4 regions of the Halomonas sp. MMSF_3323 genome follow, and region 3 is predicted to be linked to each of the others. Evidence: predicted binding sites of a transcription regulator. Region 3 holds the regulator's gene; each other region holds the start of a gene.
The links. The regulator PhoB, encoded in region 3, activates phosphate uptake and scavenging genes when phosphate is short. The targets are predictions, from matches to a motif close to TGTCATANNNNTGTCANA.
Positions count from the first base shown of each region.

Region 1 (5,376 bases), on a different contig from region 3:
GGCGAATACGACATCGTGCTGCACCTGCATGCCGACGTCGACGCCACCGTGCGCGTGGTGGTGGTGGCCGAGTAAGGTCGTCTCCCACGGCAGTGGCAAGGGCGCGGGAGTCACATCCCGCGCCCTTTTTTGTGGCTCGCGATCGCCCGCATGGGTGATCGTGCGACGGACCCGGCTTCGGGTAGACTAAGGCTTGTCTGGAGAGTGGCTGCGCTCGTCGACTTTTCGGACACAGCCTGGATCCAGTGGCATGGCGCCGTGAACAACAGCGAAGAGACAAGCGCATGAGTGACGTCCAGACCATCGATCGTGAAGCCGCGGCGCTGAAGGTTCCGCCGCACTCGGTGGAGGCCGAGCAGTCGGTGCTGGGTGGCCTGATGCTCGACAATCAGGCCTGGGACAATATCGCCGACCGGCTGGTGGCCGACGACTTCTATCGCTACGAGCATCGCCTGGTGTTCAACGCCATGGTGGCGCTGGCCGAGTCGAGCCGTCCGCTGGACGTGGTGACCCTGTCCGAGGCCCTGGAGGGGCGCGACCAGCTCGACACCGTGGGCGGGCTCGCCTACCTGGCGGAGCTGGCCCGCAACACTCCCTCGGCCAGCAATATCCGCGCCTATGGCGACATCGTGCGCGAACGCGCCACCCTGAGAAAGCTGATCCAGGCGGCCAACCAGATCGCCGACGGCGCCTTCAGCCCCAATGGGCGTCCTGCCGATGAGCTGGTCAACGAGGCCGAGCGGCTGGTGTTCCAGATCAGCGAGGACCGCCCCAAGGCCGGCGGCCCCATCGGCATGAGCGAGCTGCTGACCAAGGCCGTCGATCGCATCGACGAGCTGTTCAACATGAAAGGCGAGATGACCGGCCTGTCGACCGGCTTTCGCGATCTCGATGACATGACCTCCGGGCTGCAGCCCTCCGACCTGGTGATCGTCGCCGGCCGTCCGTCCATGGGCAAGACCACCTTCGCCATGAACCTGGTGGAGCACGCGGTGGTGTCCAGCGACAAGCCGGTGATGGTGTTCTCCATGGAGATGCCGGCGGACTCGATCATGCTGCGCATGCTGTCGTCACTCGGCCGCATCGACCAGACTCGAGTGCGCTCCGGTCAGCTCGAGGACGAGGACTGGCCGAGGTTGACCTCGGCGGTCAACCTGCTCAAGGACAAGCAACTGTTCATCGATGACACCGCTGCGCTGTCGCCCAACGAGATGCGCTCACGGGTGCGTCGCGTGGTGCGCGAGCACGGCAACCTGGCGATGATCATGATCGACTACCTTCAGTTGATGCAGGTGCCGGGGTTCGGTGACAACCGTACCGGCGAGATTTCGGAGATCTCGCGCTCGCTCAAGGGGCTTGCCAAGGAGTTCGGCTGCCCGGTGATTGCGCTGTCGCAGCTCAACCGCTCGCTGGAGCAGCGCCCCAACAAGCGTCCGGTGATGTCGGACCTGCGTGAATCCGGGGCCATCGAGCAGGACGCCGACCTGATCGGTTTCGTCTATCGTGATGAGGTCTACAACCCGGATAATCCCGACAACAAGGGACTCGCCGAATTCATCATCGGCAAGCAGCGTAATGGCCCCATCGGGACGGTGCACATGGCCTTTATCGGCAAGTACACCCGCTTCGAGGATCTGGCGCCGGACAGCTACGGTGATACCTTCGGCGAATAAACGTGCTTGAGCCTGACCGACGGGCTCGTATAATGCCGCCCCTTGCGATTTCGACAGACACAGTGAAGGAGACCTGACATGGCAGGCGGATTTCGACGCGGCAATCGCCGTCGCGCGCCCAAGCTGGAAGCCCGTGGCGAATTGACCTCGGTGGAACGGGAAGGCCCGTTCAAGGAATGGCTCGGCATGCCCGATCTGTATCGCTATCACCTAGTAGTGGACGGCGTGGACTACAGCTACCAGACAGAAGACTCCGAGCTGCCGGTGCAGATCGGCGACAAGGTGGTGTTTCGCTACAAGGAGACCAAGGCCGGCAATTGGGTCGACCGCAACTCCCTCGGCAAGGCCATCGATCCCTCCGACTACCAGTAGTCTCACCGCCGGATCCGTCGCCCGCGAGCATTCGTGTCGCGGGCCTTCGTTTTCCCTCCTTCAAGCTCTCCACTTCCTCCCGCAAAGGCGCTGCCTGCCGCTGAAGACCCCCTTTTCTCCGCCGCGATCATGGAGGTCGTTTAACCCGCTGTGCGCGCGAAACGGCCAATATGTATCCAGATCAGAGAAATTCTTCACACCGTCACGGGAATGTCACCCGAAGGGCCCAGGCTGTGCCATGATCAGAGAGTCACATGCGCGGCACAGGGAAATGAAACGAGCGTCATGGTCTGCCGAAATATCATCGGCACGCTCGTCGCCGTAGTGTCGTCACATAAGGAGGGCGGGGGCCACAGGACCCCCGTCGCGACAGGATGAAAAGAGGCGAAAGATACGATGGAAATTAATGATCTCAAGGCCTTTGTCGGCCGCCACGACAACTTCGAGATTCGCGTGATCGGCCATGCCGGCAGCCGTTTTTACCAGGTCGAACTGGAAGACGTGGAAGGTGCCCGCAAGATGCTCTGCCGCCGCGGCAAGCCGGTGTTGTTCCGCTCGCTGGACGACGTCTACCTGGAGCTCAAGCGTGCCGGTATCCACCGCGCCTACCTGGTCCAGCACGTGGCCCACGACGAGGTGATCGGTCGCGAGGCCCACTATGCCGAACCGCTGGCCTCACGTATGCCCCTGGTGTTTTGAGTGACATCGTTCCACACCACCCTGGTGCTGGAACCCTCTCGACGGCAGTCTCGCCGTCTCTGCCTTGCCACTGATGTACCCACGTTCACCGAACAAGTCCCTGGCGCAAGCTGCCAGGGCCCTTGGCGGTGTCGACCTGCCTTATCGCTTCCTTTGAGTCCCTGTTAGTCAGGGGCGCAGTCGGGCGAAGCCCAGATAGCCGATGTCCAGCAGTCCACGCAAACCGGGTACGCTGCTTAGCTGCACCCAACGGCGATGACCCAGCGTCGCGTACAATGCGCGAGTGGCATCCATGCCGATGAACCAGCGACCTGTGGCGTCGCGCAGGTGCAGCTTGCCCAGCATGTCATCGAAGCGCTGGCCCCAGGCCTCGGCGCAAAAATCGTCGTCGCGGATATCGATAAAGTGGATCAGCCGGCTGCGCGGATGCCGCCTCAGCCAGGCGATCTCCTTGCGGCATAGTGGGCACTGACCATCATGAAACAGCGCAAGCGGTGTGGCGAGTGTCTCGAACCGATTCATGGATTCGCTCCCTGAGGTCGATAGCCGTCGCGGTGGGGACCCTGACCGTAGCTCGGTTCGCATGCCAGGTTGTCGAGAAAGGACGTGGCCTGGCGGCGCATGGCGCTGCGCTTGTCATCGCTCATGCGGCGCAGCGAGCCATAGATCAGCTTCATGCGAGGATTGCTCGCCAGGGTGTCGGCGTGACGTTCGAGAAAGTCCCAGTAGAGGCTGTTGAAGGGACAGGCGTCTTCGCCCAGGGTCTTTTTCACGTCATAGCGACAGTGGCGGCAATGGTCAGACATCCGATCGATGTACTTGCCTGACGCACAGTAGGGCTTCGAGCCCATCAGTCCACCGTCGGCGTGCAACACCATGCCAAGCGTATTGGGCAATTCGACCCATTCGCAGGCGTCGGCGTAGACCGCCAGGTACCAGTCGCACAGGGCCTCGGGGCTGACGTCGCACAGCAGAGCAAAGTTGCCGGTCACCATCAGACGCTGGATATGGTGCGCGTAGGCGTTGTCCCGGGTCATGCCGATCGCGCGGGATAGACAGCGCATGCCGGTGTCACCGCTCCAGTAGAAGTGGGGCAGACCCCTGCGGGCCTGCAAGGCGTTATAGCCCTTGTAGTCCGGCATACGGGTCCAGTAGATGCCCCTGACGTACTCTCGCCAGCCGAGGATCTGGCGGATAAAACCTTCCACCGCATTGATCGGTGCATGCCCCTCGAGATAAGCGGTTTCGGCGGCCTCGCAGACCTCTCTCGGGCTGAGCAGGCCAAGGTTCATGGGAGCGGACAGGCGCGAGTGGAAGAGAAAGGGATCGCTGTCGCTGATGGCGTCCTGGACGTCACCGAAGCTCGGCAGCAGGTGATCGATGAAGTGTCTGAGATCGACCAGCGCCTGGCGTCGGGTGACCGGCCAGTGGAAGCCATCCAGACGACCGAAGTGTTCATCGAAGTGTTCCTCCACCAGTGTCAGCACCTCACGGGTCATGTCGTCGACGGTGTGGCGGGGAGGCTTGGGCAGCGTGTAGTGCTGGGGCAGGGGCCGTCGGTTGTCCTTGTCGAAGTTCCACTGGCCGCCCATGGGTTCATCGCCCTCCATCAGCAGGCCGGTGCGGCGACGCATCAGTCGATAGAAGCCCTCCATGCGAGGCTGCCGGCGATGGGACAACCAGTCGCCGAATTCACCAGGCGTGCAGTAGAAGCGGTCGTCCTCGACCCATTGCCAGGGTATCCCGCCCTGGCGGCGCTCCATGGCATCCAGCAGCCGCCATTCGCCGGGCCTTGTGGTGACAATCCGCGAACAGTCGTAGGCTTGCGCGAGGCGTTCCGCCTCCGCCAGCAGGCCATGGGCGTTGTCCGGATCATCGAGGGCGCTGTAGTGGACGCGATAGCCCTTGTCGCGAAGAGTGGCGGCGAAGTGGCGCATGGCCGACAGCATCATGGCGATCTTCTGAGGATGATGCGGCACGTAGCGGCCTTCCTCGGCGACCTCGCACAGCGCGACGACGTCGTCGTCGCCAGTGGTCTGCAAGAGTCCGAGGTCCAGGCTCAACTGGGCGCCGGTGATCAGGATCAAGGATCTGGACATGGGTTCACCAAAAATTGTACAAATCCTCTTCATAGTAACACTTCATTCGAGCCTGATACCCACCGGTGATAGGCTTTGTGCATTCGCTACCAAGAGGAAGTCACCTTCATGGATCAGTCCGTTCCCCCCTCAGTGGTGGAGGCCCATCGCCCGGAGCAGGCGCCGGTCGACCACCCCGCCGTCGCACGTGAAAAGATCGGCGTGCTGGTCGCCAACCTGGGTACGCCGGACGATACCGACTACTGGTCCATGCGCCGCTATCTCAGCGAATTTCTGTCGGACCAGCGGGTGGTCGACTATCCGCGCTGGCTCTGGCAGCCGCTGCTGCAGTTGATCATCCTGAGTCGCCGGCCATTTGCCTCCGGGGCGGCCTATCGCAGCATCTGGAACACCGACAAGGACGAGAGTCCATTGCTGACCATCACCAGAAGCCAGAGCGAGAAGCTGTCGACGCGGCTGCGCGCTGAGCTGGGGGACTCGATCGAGGTCAGCTTCGGCATGCGCTACGGCAATCCTTCCACCGACAAGGCGCT
Region 1 is NZ_JASHIT010000020.1:15,941-21,316, forward strand. Features, by position in the region: gene rplI (50S ribosomal protein L9) at 1-75, shown strand, start outside; gene dnaB (replicative DNA helicase) at 285-1,673, shown strand; gene RBB39_RS11645 (hypothetical protein) at 1,752-2,045, shown strand; gene RBB39_RS11650 (DUF6482 family protein) at 2,442-2,744, shown strand; gene RBB39_RS11655 (thiol-disulfide oxidoreductase DCC family protein) at 2,913-3,266, opposite strand; gene RBB39_RS11660 (cryptochrome/photolyase family protein) at 3,263-4,843, opposite strand; gene hemH (ferrochelatase) at 4,952-5,376, shown strand, end outside.
Region 1: the regulator PhoB is predicted to act here: its motif matches at 2,246-2,263, upstream of RBB39_RS11650 (DUF6482 family protein).

Region 2 (5,376 bases), on a different contig from region 3:
TGCCAGGATCAGCGCCAGGCGATCGGGGTCGCCGCGTCCAAGCGCCAGCCACTGGCCGATCAGGGCAGGCATTCCTCGGCATACCTTGGCGAAGAATCCGTGATGCGGCATGGTGCTTGTCATGGGGGAAGCGTCCTTCAAGTGCTTGGCCAGGGTATCCTGGCAACCGACCAGCCATCGTCAGGGAGATGACCATGAAACCCGATTTTGCCACGCCGATCGATCGACGACAGCCCCGCGGTGATGATCGTTCGCCACATTGGCCGTCACAGAAGTGGCACCGCCACGGTGATGACGTCCTGCCGCTGTGGGTCGCGGACATGGACTTCCGCTCGCCCGAGGCGGTGGTCGAGGCGCTGTCGGCGCGCATCGATCATGGCGTCTTTGGCTACGGTCTGGTGGCGGAAAGTCTGGAACAGACGCTGATCGACTGGAGTGCCAGCCACTATGGCTGGGACATCGAGGACCGCTGGCAGCACTGGCTGCCGGGGGTGGTTCCGGCGTTGCACCTGGCGAGCCTGGCCTTTACCGAGCCTGGCGATGGGGTGCTGACGGTGACGCCAATCTATCCGCCGTTCTTGCAGGTGGCCAGGCGCACCGGGCGCCTGCCCCAGCAGGCAGCCATGCGCCCGCCCCAGGCGCCGGGCGAGCCCTGGACGCTGGACCTCGAGGCGCTGGAGGCGGCGATCACCGAGCGGACCCGGCTGCTGTTGTGGTGCCAGCCCCACAACCCCACCGGACGAGCCTGGCGCCGCGAAGAGCTCGAAGGACTGGCCGAACTGGTCGAGCGTCATCGGTTGATTGTGGTCTCAGACGAGCTGCACTGCGACCTGCTGCTCGACGAAGGAGCGCGCCACCAGCCCCTGGCCGCCGCCTTCCCGGCGCTGGCTGATCGCATCATCACCCTGTGGGCGCCCTCCAAGACGTTCAATCTGGCTGGGCTGACCGCCGCCTGCGCGATTTGCCCCGACGCCGGCCTGAGAAAGCGCTTTCGTGATACCGCCAAGGGATTGATGCCGGACGCCAATGTGCTCGGGCTGGTGGCGGCAGAGGCCGCCTATCGCCACGGCGAGCCCTGGCGTCAGGAGTTGTTGACGGTACTGCGTGGCCACCGCCAGACGCTGGTCGAGCGTGTCGCTGGCTGGCCCGGCGTGGGCTTCAGCGCCCCCGAGTCGACCTATCTGGCCTGGCTCGATCTGCGCCAGTCGACCCTGGGGGCCGAAAAATCGCCTGCCTCGGCATTGCTCGAGCGAGCCGGGGTCGCGCTGTCGGATGGCGCCGACTTCGGCTGGCCGGGCTTTGCGCGGCTCAATTTCGGCACCACGGCCATCCAGCTTGACGAGGCGCTGGCGCGCCTGGACCAGGTGTTGGGCGGCTGAGTGGCGCTGGCGTAATATCCTCAACAACGAAAACGGGGCCCTCGAAGGGGCCCCGTTTTCATGCTCAGGCGATGAGCGGCAAGGCGCTCGACGTCTCGATCCACTCAGTAGAGCAGGGCGAACAGCTTGCGGCGGTAGCTCACCGTCAGCGGATGATCGGCGCCGAGTGCGTCGAACACCCGCAGCAGGGTCTTGCGCGCCAGGTCGTCACCGTAGGCACGGTCGCGCTTCATCACTGCCAGCAATCCTTCCAGGCCGGGTTCATAGTCACCGTCGGCCACCTGGCGCAGCGCCCTCAGATAGTTGGCCTCGCTGTCGTCACGCCCCTCCAGGGCGGCCAGGGTCTCGGCGTCGGGCGCTTCTTCGCCGAACTCGATGCTGGCACGAACGCCGCGGGCCTCGGGACCGTCGCGGTCTTCCGGAGGTAGCGCGTCAAGCAGGGCGCGCGCTTCATCATTGCGACCTTCCGCCACCAGCACTCGGGCCATCTGGATCTGGTAGGCCAAGTGGTCGGGGTACTGCTGTGTCAGCTGCTGCAGGATCTCCAGCGCGGTGGCGGTGTCGCCCGCCGCCAGGGCCTGCTCGGCCTGTTCTTCGGGGCTTGCCGGAGCATCTTCCGGGGCCGGGAAGTAGCGGCCCAGCCACTCGCGAATTTCCTTTTCCGGCAAGGCGCCCTGGAAGTGGTCCACCAGACCGCCCTGGCTGATCAACTTGACGTCGGGTACCGAGCGTACGCCGAGCTGGCCGGCGATGTCCTGGTTGTCGTCGATGTTGAGCTTGGCCAGCAGGAAGGTGCCGGCGTACTCGCGGGTCAGCTTTTCCAGCACCGGCATCAGGTTCTTGCAGGGCTCGCACCAAGGGGCCCAGCAGTCCAGCAGCACCGGGATGCGCATGGACAGCTCCAGCACCTGCTGAATGTTGCTGCGGTCGACGTCGAAGATCAGGTCGCTGTCGGCCGGCCCCTGGGACGCCGCGGCGGCACCCTGGGCGGGTTCGCTGCTCGGATCGCTGCTCAGAGGTTCGCCTGTACGAGGGTCGACGATGGGCATGGGACACAACCTTGTCAAAAGTGAATTGCCCTAAAGATGCGGGCGACGGCCACCGACTTCAAGGCGCCTGCCGATACGCCGGAGCATGCCTGGAATCGATGACTGGCCAGCGGTGTGCCCAAGACGCGGTAAAGGGCTGCGGCGACGGTCGATTCTTGACCGACTCGGGTTGATCGAGGTCAGCTCTTCGACGAAAGAAGGAGGGGGGGATGGCTAATCCGGGGACACGGAAGCGCCAAAAAATATCGAATTGGCACAGAAAAGTTAAGATTTAATCAGGAGGCGAGCTTCGTAATACGGCGATGCCGCAACGGCGTCTGATGGCGAAGCGCTGGTCTCGGCCAGCACCGGACAGCCAACAAAAAACGAGGCAGTCCCGAAGGACTGCCTCGTTTTCGTATTTGGTAGCGGGGACCGGATTTGAACCGATGACCTTCGGGTTATGAGCCCGACGAGCTACCAGACTGCTCCACCCCGCATCAACGAGGACGTAGTATACGGATAATTCTGGCTGCGTCAACCCTGTGCGATTTCGGGTGTGATGGGTCGTGCCGTTCGGGCGCTGTGGTCCATACTGGAGTGGCTGTCATGCAAATGTCAGTGCTAGACGCTAGCCTGGTGGATAGTCGTTGTGGACGTTGATTCGACGCAGTACCACGACGAAGGCCTGCCGAGGTAGGCAGGTGGGGCTGGGCGTCGCAGTGGCAGGAGGCCACCCGCGATCGCTCTGGGCCCGAGGTTCCTGGTTGCGCGAATGCGCAGCACCAGAGCATCCACTGCTATACATGCTTGCAACAACAAGTGCCGTCGCCAAGCGGCGGCGTGAAGGACAATCAGGGAGGTCGTCTATGACTCAGCAAAAGCCCGTCGCGTGGGTCACCGGTGGTACTGGTGGTATCGGAAGCTCAATCTGTCGCGAACTGGCGGATGCCGGCTATCAGGTAGTGGCCGGTTACAACAATCCTGACAAGGCCAAGACCTGGCTGGAGACCCAGAAGTCGGATGGCTATGACAATATCGACATCGCCGGCATCGATCTGACCGATTTCGAGGCCTGCCAGAATGGCGTCAAGGCGATCGAGGACCAGCATGGGCCGATCGCAGTGCTGGTCAACTGTGCCGGTATCACCAAGGATGGCACCTTGAAGAAGATGTCGGCGGACCAGTGGAACGTGGTCATCGACACCAACCTCAACAGCGTCTTCAATACCTGCCGCAGCGTGATCGAGAGCATGCTGGAGCAGGGCTACGGACGGATCATCAATATTTCGTCCATCAACGGCCGCAAGGGGCAGTTCGGCCAGGTGAACTATTCCGCCGCCAAGGCCGGCATGCACGGTCTGACCATGGCGCTGGCGCAGGAAACTGCGACCAAGGGCATCACCGTCAACACCATCTCGCCTGGCTATATCGCCACCGACATGATCATGAAGATTCCGGAGAAGGTGCGCGAGGCCATTCGCGAGACCATCCCGATGAAGCGGTACGGCACGCCGGAAGAGATCGGCCGCCTGGTCAATTTCCTGGCCAGCAAGGACAACGGTTTTATCACCGGTGCCAATATCGACATCAATGGCGGTCAGTTCATGGGCTGACAGACGTCGCGCCGGGCTCACGAGGCTCGGCGATGTACATTTCGCCAGAAACCACGATGCGAGGCCAAAAGGCCTCGCATCGTGGTTTTCAGGGGTTGAAAGAGTTCAGGGGTTGAAAGAGGGGGGAAGGCACGGCAAGCCGTGCATCGCTCAGGGTGGTGGCAGTTGACTCAGCCCATCCAGCAGGGCGTCGAGCTCCTGTACCTCGCGCTCCCACTGCTGGCGCGACACTGGACCGGTGGCCAGCAGCCCGCACAGTACCGAGATCAGCTCGTCTTCCCGGCTCGGCGCCTGGCCAAGGCTATCGTTGAGGCGGTCGACCTGGATCGCCAGGCGCAGTGGCTCGTCCTGGTGGCCGATCGGATGGCCCGCCAGGAGCGCCAGGTGCACCCGCAGTCGTGCCAGACGCTCGGCGACTTCCTCCGCTGGAGCAGGATCGCGTCGTGCGGCGTTGCGCTGTGCGTGGGCCTGTTTCAGCGCCGGCGGCAACGATAGCGCGGCGGGAATCTCCACATCACTGCAGAGGCGACCGGCGAGGCAGTCATCGTCGGCCTCAAGGTGCTCGAGAATCAGGGGTTTGACCTCGCGCCAACGACCGACGACCTCTGCCACGGAGAGCCGTTCCAGGCGCTCGCGCCGAGCCCGTACGATGCCGGTCCAGCGCTTGCGCATGCCTTCGGTGCGCCGGCCCGATGGCAGCGGTTCCAGCGCGCTGGCCTCATCCACCGCCTTGTCCAGCCAGTCGGCCTCGCTGCTTGCCGCGGGTTGCCAGGCATCGATGCGGTCGATCAGGGCCTGCATCTGTTCCAGCCGCTCGCGAGCACGCTGGGCACGATCATCGCGCTCGGCGTCACGCTGGGCGAAGATCTGGTCGCATAGTTGGCGGAATTCTCGCCACAGGGTCTGCTCCTCGCCCTTGGGCGCGCGCCCCAGTTCGCGCCAGCGCTGTTGCAGTGCCTTGGCCTGGTCGGCTCGCTGGCGTGCCGGCAGTCGTGCATCGACCAGCGCTCGGGCCTGGTCGATCACCTCACGCTTGGCGTCGGCGATCTCGTTGGCGCGGCGATCGATCAGCGCCTGCAACTGGTGCCGGATGCGGCCGAAGCGTCGTCCGATGGCCTCTGCGTGATCGCGCGGGACAGGGGCGGTGCGGCGCCACTGTTCCCTGGCCTGGTCGCGGATCTCGCGCAGCGCGTCGGGGTCGGCCTGGGCGGCGGGCTGCTCCAGAAGGGCCTCGATCTGCTCGCACAGCGCTTCGCGTTCTGCCAGGTTGGCCTCGCGCAGGCGCTGTTGTTGTTCACGCCAGGCCTTGAGCGACTCGCGAATACGTTCGGAGGTTGCCCGAAAGCGCTCGGA
Region 2 is NZ_JASHIT010000040.1:40,539-45,914, forward strand. Features, by position in the region: gene RBB39_RS18260 (hypothetical protein) at 1-111, opposite strand, end outside; gene RBB39_RS18265 (MalY/PatB family protein) at 195-1,379, shown strand; gene RBB39_RS18270 (co-chaperone YbbN) at 1,484-2,428, opposite strand; tRNA gene RBB39_RS18275 (tRNA-Met) at 2,831-2,907, opposite strand; gene phbB (acetoacetyl-CoA reductase) at 3,277-4,023, shown strand; gene RBB39_RS18285 (DUF349 domain-containing protein) at 4,174-5,376, opposite strand, start outside.
Region 2: the regulator PhoB is predicted to act here: its motif matches at 3,013-3,030, upstream of phbB (acetoacetyl-CoA reductase).

Region 3 (5,376 bases):
TGTCTGGCCGGTGCCGCAGTCATCCTGCTGGGGCCCAGGAGCTGATGGGAGCCCGCTCTGTTCGTTCTGGCGGGGCCTAGGCGCTGTCCGAAAAGTCGACGAGCGAAGGTTAGACAAGGCAAAAATCGGTGAGAAAGCGCAGTTTACGGGGTGTAATTGAGCATTTTGACCGGGCTGGCGCACCAGCCGATTTTTAACGCCGTATTACCGAGCGCAGGCACTTTTCAGACAAGCCCTAGTGCACAGCGCCGGCGCGGCCGAGCGCCACAGGGTCGGCCGCTGCCAGCCGGCTCGAGGGAAAGATGCAGCGGAAGGTTGCGCCCTCGCCGAGCCGGGAGTCGATATCCAGGCGTGCCTCGTGGCGCAGCAGCACATGCTTGACGATGGCCAGTCCCAGGCCGGTACCACCGGTGGCGGTGCTGCGGCCCTTGTCGACCCGGTAGAAACGTTCGGTAAGGCGTGGCAGGTGCCTCGGATCGATGCCTTCGCCGTCGTCTTCCACCTCGAGGCAGGCGCCTTCGCCGTAGGCACGCCAGCGTAGCGTGATATGGGCGCCGTCACCGGCGTAGCGCACCGCATTGAAGGCCAGGTTGGAGACTGCGCTGTGCATCTCCTTCTCGCTGCCGGTGAGACTGCGCGATTCTTCGACGACCACCTCGATCTGCTGGCGGCCGCCTGACAATGCCTCGGCGTCGCGCTTGACCGCCTGCAGCAGGGTGGTGGGGTCGAGGCGAACATGGTCGCTGCCGCCCTGGTCGTTCTCGAGTCGTGACAGCAGCAGCAGGTCGTTGACCAGATTCTGCATGCGGCGCGTCTGGCTCTGCATCTGGGCGACCCCCTTGCCCAGGCGCTCCGGCAGCATGCCGGCCATGTCGCTGTAGGTCTCCAGGTAGCCGGTGAGCACGGTCAACGGCGTGCGCAGCTCGTGGGAGACGTTGGCGACGAAGTCGCGGCGCATCTGTTCCAGGCGATGCAGACGGGTGATATCGCGGGCCATGACCAGGCGTTCATCGTCACCGTACAGGGTGATCTGGAACTGCAGGATCATGTTCTCGTCGATGGGGGAGGGCAGGCTCAGCGGTTCGCGGTAGTCACGGGCATTGAAGTAGCCGACGAAGCGCGGGTCGCGCAGCAGGTTGGTGATGTGCTGGCCGCGGTCCAGTGCCGGCTTCAGGCCGAGCATGCGCTCGGCGGAGCTGTTCCACCACTCCAGGTCGCCGTGGCGATCGAGCATCACCACGCTGTCGCGCATCGCCTCGGACGACTCCTGGATACGCTGCAGGGTCGAGCGCAGGCGGCGCTGAGTGATCCGCTGGCCCTTTTGATAGCGATAGAGGCGATCGAACAGCTCGCCCCACAGGCCACTGGCGGTGGGAGGTTCCTGCTGGGGGCGGTGGGTCAGCCAGTCGTGCATCGCGTGCAGGTTGCGCAGGTGATAGCTGAGCCCAAGCGCCAGGCCAAGGCCGATGCCTACGCTGGACAGCGAGAAGGGCCAGCCCAGCAAGGCGCCGAGACCCACCAGCACGGCCAGGCGCCAGACTTCTCGTCTCCACAGACGACCCACGTCAGTTCTCGGCTCCGTTCACCTCATCCCTCCTGGTGCTGCGTTGCGTCGATGGCTCGCTCAGACCTTGGCCGAAAAGCGATAACCGGTACCGCGTACGGTCTGGATCAGTTGCTGATGGGGTTCCCCCAGGGCCTTGCGCAGGCGGCGGATATGCACGTCGACGGTACGTTCTTCCACGTAGACGTTGCCACCCCAGACCTGATCGAGCAACTGGCCACGGGTGTAGGCGCGCTCCTGGTGGGTCATGAAGAACTGCAGCAGGCGATATTCGGTGGGGCCCATGTCCAGTGACTTGCCGTCGACGCTGACGCGATGGCTGACCGGGTCGAGCTTGAGGCCTTCCACCTCCACCGGGTCCTCGACGCCCCGCGGAGTGGCGCGTCGCAGAACTGCCTTGAGTCTGGCCACCAGTTCTCGCGGCGAGAATGGCTTGGTGATGTAGTCGTCGGCGCCGGCTTCGAGGCCCTGGATCTTGTTGTCCTCCTCACCCTTGGCGGTGAGCAGGATGATCGGCAGCTCTGCGGTGGTTTCCTCGCGCTTGAGCCGGCGGGCCAGTTCGATGCCGCTGGTGCCCGGCATCATCCAGTCCAGCAGCAGCAGGTCTGGCTGGTCATCGACGATGATGGCGTGGGCGGCCTGAGCATTGTCCGCCTCGAGCACCCGGTAGTCGGCCATTTCCAGCGCCACCGCGATCATTTCGCGGATCGGGGCTTCGTCATCGACGATCAGTACGGTCTTGGCGGTCATCCCGGGAGCCTCTTGGTCAGGGTCTTACACTCGACGGTGACAAATGACACCACGTCAATGTGACAATTAGATGACATTGTATCCATTGTCGAGCGACCGAGACGGGCATTTCCCTCACCCGAGGGAGGGATAGAGGCTCAGTCCGAGTCCGGCGAACAGCAATAGGCCCGACCAGTGGTTGTTGAGAAAGGCCTGGAAGCAACGGTCGCGGTCACGGCTCTTGATCAGCCGCTGCTGGTGGACAAAGGTCGCGCCCATGGCCAGCCAGCCGAGCCAGAAGAAGCCGCCCAGCGCCAGCAGGCTGCCGGCCCAGGCCAGCAGCCCCAGGGTAGCCAGCTGCAATAGCGCAATGATGCGGGTGTCCCAGCGGCCGAACAGTACCGCGGTGGACTTGATGCCGATCTTGAGGTCGTCGTCGCGGTCGACCATGGCGTATTCGGTGTCGTAGGCCACGGTCCACAGCACGTTGGCGGTAAACAGCAGCCAGGCGACCATCGGGACTTCGCCGAGCACCGCGCCGAAGGCCATCGGAATGGCCCAGGAGAAGGCTGCGCCCAGCACCACCTGGGGGAAGTGGGTGTAGCGTTTCATGAAGGGATAGCTGGCGGCCAGCACCGCTCCGATCAACGACAGCCACACGGTAAAGCCGTTGGTCAGCCAGACCAGCGCGAAGGCCGATCCCAGCAGGCACACGAACAGCACCTTGGCCTCCCGCTCACTGATGCGGCCGGTGGCCAGCGGTCGGTTCTTGGTGCGTTTGACGTGGCCATCGAAGTGGCGATCGGCGTAGTCGTTGACCACGCAGCCCGCCGCCCGCATCAGGTAGACGCCGGCGACGAAGATCAGCAGGGTGTCACGGGCCGGAATGCCCTCGGAGGCCACCCACAGCGCCCACAGGGTCGGCCACATCAACAGCCAGGTACCGATGGGGCGGTCCAGACGCATCAGCGCCAGAAAGTCGGGAATTCGGTTCAGGTATCCAGGGGGACGCAGCAGCGAACGATCCATCGGTTTCTCTCATGCTCTGGCGCAGGTCAGGCGAAAATGAGGCGTAAGCCGGGCAACAGTCGCTCCTCGGAGAAACATCGCCGAGAAGCCTTGGCGCAGCCTAGCGCGAGCCGACGGCCATGACCAGCCAGGCGGCTCGCTCCGAAGTTGGCGACGGAAGGGCGATGGCGGGGTGACAGCCGGTGAGCGACAGCTAGTCAGCCGGTGGCAGAGGCCGACAGCGACAACGCTCGGCCCATGGTCGGCATAAAGCTCTCCTGCACCAGCAGCACCCAGCCGCTGTGACGAAATACCGAGCGGCGTTGCCACAGTCCGGTATAGCCGTGGATCGGCCTGGTGTTACGGCCGATCTGAATGGCGCTGCGCTCGAGATCGGGCTGGCGAAACAGCCAGCTGCCGAGAGAGGTCTCGCCGAGGCCTTCGAAGGGAGCGTCGTGACGCTCGACGATCGGTGCCACGCTGCGCGCCACCACCCAGGGCTCCTCGTCCACGCACAGGGCGACCTCGCGCAGCCAGGCCTGCTCGTCGCTGGCCAGACCCAGCAGGTGGGCCTCGTCAGGCCACGGCAGGCCCTTGGCCTCCGCCAGCAGGCGTACGCGAAAGTGCCCGGCGCCTGCCGCCTCGATCAGGCGTTCTGTCAGGGAGTCCCGCGAGGCCAGCCAGGCGTGCCAGTCAGCGGGCACCGCGATGCCACCGGAGGCCAGCGACACCCAGCCGGGGTCGACGATATCGGCCGCGTCGGCATTCGGCGAAGAGGCTGTGGCTGGCGCGGGATTACCCGGTTCGGACCCCGAGCGCTCCTCCAGGGAGCGGAATGTGGAAGGAAGCTGTGTCATGCGGCCTCGGCAGGGCTGTCGTCACCGGACGGCGGTGCTCCGGTCGGTCGGCGCATAGTGTACCATGTGGCCCAGCACTCACCCGCTGGTGTGGCCCCGTGCGGGCCGGCCCAGCTTCAACAGCGACCGCCCGGCGGTCGTCGGCAGAGTCGAAGGAAGCGATGCAAGGACCCTTGACCATCATCGGTACCGGCATGGCGGGCATAGGCCTGGCACGCCAGGTGCGGGCGCTGGACGCCCACCGACCGATCACCCTGATCAGCGCCGACTCAGGCGATGACTATTCCAAACCGCTGCTGTCCACCGGCTTCGCCAAGGGCCTGGCGGCGGACCGGCTGGCCGCGCGCTCGGCGCTGGAACTGGCCGATCAACTGGGCGCGGTGGTACGTCCCCACACCAGGGTCGATGCCATCGATCTGGCGTCGCGCACCCTGAGCCTGGGCCAGGAACGCCTGCCCTGGTCGGATCTGGTGATTGCCACCGGTGCCAGCCCCGTGGCGCCCTTCGAGATTCCCGATGCCCTGGCCGGACGGGTGTTCTCGATCAATGATCTCGACGACTATCGGCGTTTTTCGGCAGGCCTCGAGGCGCTGGGGCGCCCGGCTCGGGTGGCCATCGTCGGCCTCGGACTGGTCGGCTGTGAATTTGCCAACGATCTGCACGCCGGTGGTCATCGCGTCTGCCTGGTCGGCCCTGAACCCTCGTTGCTGCCCAGGTTGCTGCCCCGGCGGCTGGGTCAGACCCTGAGCCAGGCCTTCATCGAGGCCGGCATCGACGTCATCCATGGCCGTCTGGTGAGCAGGCTCGAAGGTGCCGGTGGTGACATCGGTGTGCACCTCGACGACGGCCATGAGCTGGAGGCGGATATGGTGCTGGTGGCCACCGGTCTGAAGCCGCGCTCTCGGTTGGCGCGAGAGGCCGGTATCGCGACAGATAATGATGCCATCGCCGTCGATCGCTACCTTAAAAGCTCCGATCCTCGTGTTCATGCGCTGGGTGATGTGGCCTCGGTGGACGGTGTCAATGCCATGTACGTGCAGCCGCTGCAGGCTTCAGCCAAGGCGCTGGCTGCGACCCTGTGCGGTCGTCCCACCCAGGTGCGCTACGGCCCCTGGCCGGTGCTGGTCAAGACGCCGCTGCTGCCGGTGGTGGCGCTGCCGCCGATGACCGACAAGGTGCATTGGCGAATCGAGGCCGACGGCGAGGATATCAGCGCCC
Region 3 is NZ_JASHIT010000011.1:109,161-114,536, reverse strand. Features, by position in the region: gene RBB39_RS07775 (YnfA family protein) at 1-45, shown strand, start outside; gene phoR (phosphate regulon sensor histidine kinase PhoR) at 236-1,564, opposite strand; gene phoB (phosphate regulon transcriptional regulator PhoB) at 1,625-2,314, opposite strand; gene ubiA (4-hydroxybenzoate octaprenyltransferase) at 2,429-3,322, opposite strand; gene RBB39_RS07755 (chorismate lyase) at 3,520-4,158, opposite strand; gene RBB39_RS07750 (FAD-dependent oxidoreductase) at 4,320-5,376, shown strand, end outside.

Region 4 (5,376 bases), on a different contig from region 3:
GCCCTCACCGATGGGGGTGCCATAGCCGGTTGCCGTGTAGAAGGCGGGAATACCGGCACCGCCGGCGCGCATCTTTTCGGCCAGGGTCCCCTGCGGGGTCAGCTGCACATCGATCTCACCGTCGAGCATCTGACGCTCGAACAGGGCGTTCTCGCCCACGTAGGAGGCCAGGATCTTGCTGATCTGACGATCCTCCAGCAGCACCCCGAGGCCAAAGCCATCGACGCCACAGTTGTTGGAGACCACCGTGAGGTCCTTGACCCCGCGACGCTTGATCTCGGCGATCAGGTTCTCCGGAATGCCGCAGAGACCGAAGCCTCCGGCCAGCACCGTCATACCGCTCTCGATGCCGTCCATCGCCTCTTCATAGGAATACACGCGCTTGTCGAATCCGGCCATGTGGGGCGCCTCGTCTGTCGATGAAAGTGAAAGGAGAGGTGGCGAACCGGCACCGTTCCGGTGCCCCGCCCTGCCTCAAGGTAGCACTGAAGGCAGTGTTGCTCGCCCCCATATATTTGTTAAGTTTGTTTTCTTTATTGATTATTTATATCTTTAAATAAATTTGACCTTGGTAGCATGTCGTGACCGTCAAGCAACTGCGTGCCTTTCTGGCGGTGGCCAGAACCCTGAGCTTCACCCAGGCCTGTGAACAGCTCCACCTCTCCCAGCCGGCGCTGAGCCTGGCGATCAAGGGTCTCGAGGACAGCCTAGGCGGTAGACTGCTGATCCGCACGACCCGAAGCGTCCGCCTGACCCCCGAAGGTGAGTCCCTGGTGCCGCTGGCCAAACGCTTGCTGGTGGAATGGGACAACACCGAGGACGCCCTGCGCCAACGCTTCACCCTGCAACTTGGACGGCTCTCCCTGGCCGCCATGCCGGCCTTTGCCGGCAATCTGCTGGCCCCGGCGCTGGGGGTGTTTCACCGCCAGCACCCGCGTATCAACGTCACCGTACATGACGTGGTCAACGAGCAGGTGATCGACATGGTGCGCCAGCGCCAGGTGGAGATGGGCATCGCCTTCGAGCCGGAGGCCACCGGCAGCCTGCACTTCACTCCGCTGTTTCACGACCGCTTCGTGGCCGTGCTGCCCCCACGCTCGCCTCTGGTACAGCATTCAAGCCTCGACTGGGAAAGCCTGATGAGCTGGGACTTCGTGGCGCTGCAGCGGCCTTCCATGGTACGCCGCCTGCTGGAGCAGCAGCTCGGTGCCCGACACGGGGCCCTCAAGGTAGCCTTCGAGACCCATCAGCTCGCCAGCGTCGGACGCATGGTGGCCAATGGCCTGGGCGTCAGCGCCGTGCCCTCGCTGTGCCTGCGTCAGATGCAGGAGGCCGGCGCGGTCTGCCGCCCACTCAAGGATCCCGTCATCGAGCGCGCCGTGGGGGTGGTCACCTGGAACCCCCACGAGCTGTCGGTGGCCGCCCGCGCCATGCTCCAGGTACTGGTCGACAATATCGAGACACCGACCCTCTCAGAAGCATGACGCTGACATGGCCGTGGACCCTCGCACTGGGCAGCCGGCACCGGATCCATTAGGATTGGCGGGCCTGCCTCGCCCACTGTCACGGCCAGGCGACACCCGCTCTATCTGCTGTTGCGAGGTTATCCAAGGAATGTCGACCCTCAAGGGCCTGATCAGCGTTCTGCTGCTGGTTGGCAACACGCTATTCTGGACCATCCCGTTGGTGATCCTGACCCTGCTCAAGGTGGTCACCCCCGGGCGACGCTGGCAGCGGCGCGTGCTGGCCGGGCTCAACGCCATCGCCCTCAACTGGATCGGTTTCAACCTGTGGTGGATGCGTCACTGGATCAAGCCCGACCTTCGCATGTCGGTGCCCGAGGGGCTGAGCCCGGACGCCTGGTACCTGGTGCTGTCCAACCATCGGAGCTGGACCGACATCTTCCTGCTGATGATGGCGTTTCATCGCAAGATCCCGATGCCACGCTTCTTTCTCAAGCAGCAGCTTATCTGGATCCCGGTAGTAGGGATGGCCTGGTGGGCACTGGAGTTTCCCTTCATGCGCCGCTACAGCAAGGAGCGCCTGGCCGCCAACCCACGCCTGGCCGAACGCGATCGCAAGGCCACCGAGCGCATGTGCAAGCGTGCCCGCGACGTTCCCATTGCCATCATCAACTTTGTCGAAGGGACCCGTTTCACCCCGGCCAAGCGCGAGGCCAGGCAAAGCCCCTTTCGCCATCTGTTGCGCCCCAAGGCCGGCGGCATCGCCCAGGTACTGAACCTGCTCGGCGATCGTCTCGACGCCATCATCGACCTCACCATCGACTACCAGTCGAGCCAACCCAGCTTCTGGCGCTTCCTGTGCGGCCAGGAGAAGGCCATTCGCCTTGATGCACGCCGCCTCGACGTGGCGCCGTGGATGCTGGAGGGGCGCTATCACGACGACCCGCACTACAAGGAACGCTTCCACTCATGGCTCAACGCCCTGTGGCAGAACAAGGACGCCTCACTCGACTCGCACCGCTGGTGATCGCCCTGCTGCTGGCCGGCTGCGCCGGTCAGGGGGCATCCCCGACGTCATCGCAACGCAGCGCCAGCGTCGCCGGCAGCAGCATTGCCGGCGACTGGATCAGCGTGCAGCGCGGCGACACCCTCGGCTCCATCGCCCGCCGCGCCGGCGTACCGCTATTGCGGCTGCAGCGCTTCAATCCGGGTGTCGACGCCCGCCACCTGGCCGTGGGTCAGCGCCTGCTGGTGCCCTCTCATCAGGAGCGGGCGCCGTCCGGCGGCCCCTATCGCTATCAGATCCGCCCCGGCGACACCTATAGCGCCGTTGCCAGGCGCTTCGGCACCACCGCTCAGCGCATCCAGAGTGCCAATCCTGGCGTCCGCGCCACCGACCTCAAGGTCGGCCAGGTGATCCAGGTGCCGCTGGCCAGCCGATCGGTCGCCAGCAGCTCAGGCACGTCCAGCAGCTCAGGCACGTCCAGCCCCTCTCGCTCCGCTTCGTTGCCGGATCCCGGTCCGGTCGCCTCAAACGCTCGTGGCTGGCCCTGGCCGCTGGACGACTATCGGGTGGTGCGCCGTTACGGCAAGGACAGCCGCGGCAGCCTGCAGCCGATGCTGCTGGCCACCGACGAGGGCGCCCGGGCCAAGGCCGTTGCCGATGGCCAGGTGCGGTTCGCCGACGGCATGCGGCAACTGGGCCAGGTGGTGATCGTGCACCACGCCGATAACCTGCAGAGTGTCTACGCGCTATGTGACGACCTGCTGGTCAAGCAGGGAGAACAGGTCAGCCGCGGCACCCCACTATGCGTGGTCGGCAAGCATGCCTCGACCGGCCGCCACGATCTGCTGTTCGACATGCGCCATGGCGGCAAGCCCATCGACCCGGACACCATCCTTCGCTGAGCGCTGCGGGCCGAGTCGACGCAAGCGCAATGCGCTTGTCCGTCGCCCGGCCCCATCGACACCGTAACAGCCTGTTCATATCGCTGACCTAGAGATGTCATGCTGGAGCATCACTCTGTCTCGGGAGCGGGCCATACGGGGCCCGACCGGTACGAGGAATTCCATGCGCATCTGTCTGGTCAGCGAAACCTGGTCTCCTGATATCAATGGGGTCGCCCATACGCTGGGGCGCATCAGCCAGGAACTGCGTGCTCTTGGCGTGACGCTGCAGCTGGTCCGGCCGGCCCCCGTCGACGGCTCCACCGAACCCGCCACCGGGATGGCCCACGAACTTCGTGTACGCGGCATGTCGATGCCGCGCTACAAGGAAGTGCGTATCGGCTGGGCCTCCGCCAGTCGTTTGCGCAGGCTATGGCGCGACAATCGTCCCGACGCCATCTATGTAGCGACCGAAGGCCCCTTGGGCTGGTCAGCGCTGCGCGCGGCAGAAAAGCTGGACATTCCCGTGGTCAGCGGCTGGCACACCAACTTCGATCACTACTGCCAGGACTATGGTCTGCCGTGGCTGGCGCCACTGGTACGCAATCGCCTGCGTCATTTTCACAATCGCTGTGCGGCGACCCTGGTACCGACCCATCAGCAAGCCCGGGAGCTTGCGCAAAGAGGCTTCGAGCGCGTCAGCGTCATGGCACGCGGCATCGAAGGCGATCGTTTCACCCCCGCCAAGCGTAGTCAGCAACTGCGCGACAGCTGGGGTGTCGGCCAGCACCAGCCGGTGGCGCTCTACGTGGGCCGACTGGCGCCAGAGAAGAACCTGGAGCTGTTGCGCGACACCTTTCTCGACATGCTCGAGGCGCGCCCCGACATGCGCCTGGTGGTGGTGGGCGACGGCCCCGGGCGGGCATCGCTGGAAAAGGCCCTGCCGGACGCCATCTTTACCGGCTTCATCGATTCCGCCGAGATGCAAATCCACTACGCCAGCGCCGACATCTTCGTCTTTCCCTCGCTGTCGGAGACCTGGGGCAACGTCATTCTCGAAGCCATGGCCAGCGGCCTGGCGGTCGTAGCCTTCCGCCACGCGGCCGGCGCCGAGTTGATCACCACCGACAAGGATGGGGTCAGCGTCGCCGCCGGTGACAACGCCGAATTCCGTCAGCAGGCGACAGCGCTATGCCAGCAGCAGGCACGCTACGCCCGCCTGGGCCGCGCCGCCCGGGAACGCGCCCTGGCCTACCGCTGGCCATCCATCGCCCAGACCTTCCTCGACGCCCATCACCAAGCCCTGACGTCGGGAACCGGCCTGTCGGACCCCGCCAAGGCCTAGATCGCTCGTTGAACACCCCGCCGCCGGCCCGAGCGGCGGCGTGGAGGCCACAGGAAGCGGGCCCTAGCACGACACATGACGACACATGACGACAAAAGACGCTAGAAGACGACTTACCGCCAGGGAGATGTGACATGCCCACTAAAATCCCGCAGATGTTCGACCGCCTGGATATGCTCGAGTGGCAACTGTGCCAGCGCACCGCCGGCCTCAGCATTCACCGCCCCTGGCTATCCACCTTGAAGATCTCCAGCAAGCTGGGCGACTGGCCGATCTGGGTGGCGCTGATCGTGGCGTTGCCGGCGATCCACGGCCGCGATATCGGTCTGCGCCTGATGCTCGAATACACCGTCACCGCCGTGGTGGCGATCGCGGTGTACAAGCTGCTGAAGACCCGTCTGTGTCGAGAACGGCCCTTCATCACCTTTGGCGGCAGCATCCAGTGCAACGAACCGGCCAGGGACCGCTACAGCTTCCCCAGCGGCCACACCATGCACGCGGTGATGTTCTGCACCCTGGTCGCAGTACACAGCCCCGCATTGCTGCCCTGGCTGCTGCCCCTGGCGGGCTTGATCGCCATCTCGCGGGTGGGCCTGGGACTGCACTACTACAGTGACGTCCTTGCCGGCGCGGCGCTTGGCTATGGCATGGCCCTGGCTAGCCTCGGGCTTTCCTCGACCA
Region 4 is NZ_JASHIT010000073.1:1,020-6,395, reverse strand. Features, by position in the region: gene RBB39_RS22385 (CoA transferase subunit A) at 1-399, opposite strand, end outside; gene RBB39_RS22380 (LysR family transcriptional regulator) at 582-1,484, shown strand; gene RBB39_RS22375 (acyltransferase) at 1,615-2,490, shown strand; gene RBB39_RS22370 (LysM peptidoglycan-binding domain-containing protein) at 2,433-3,371, shown strand; gene RBB39_RS22365 (glycosyltransferase family 1 protein) at 3,535-4,695, shown strand; gene RBB39_RS22360 (phosphatase PAP2 family protein) at 4,830-5,376, shown strand, end outside.
Region 4: the regulator PhoB is predicted to act here: its motif matches at 3,456-3,473, upstream of RBB39_RS22365 (glycosyltransferase family 1 protein).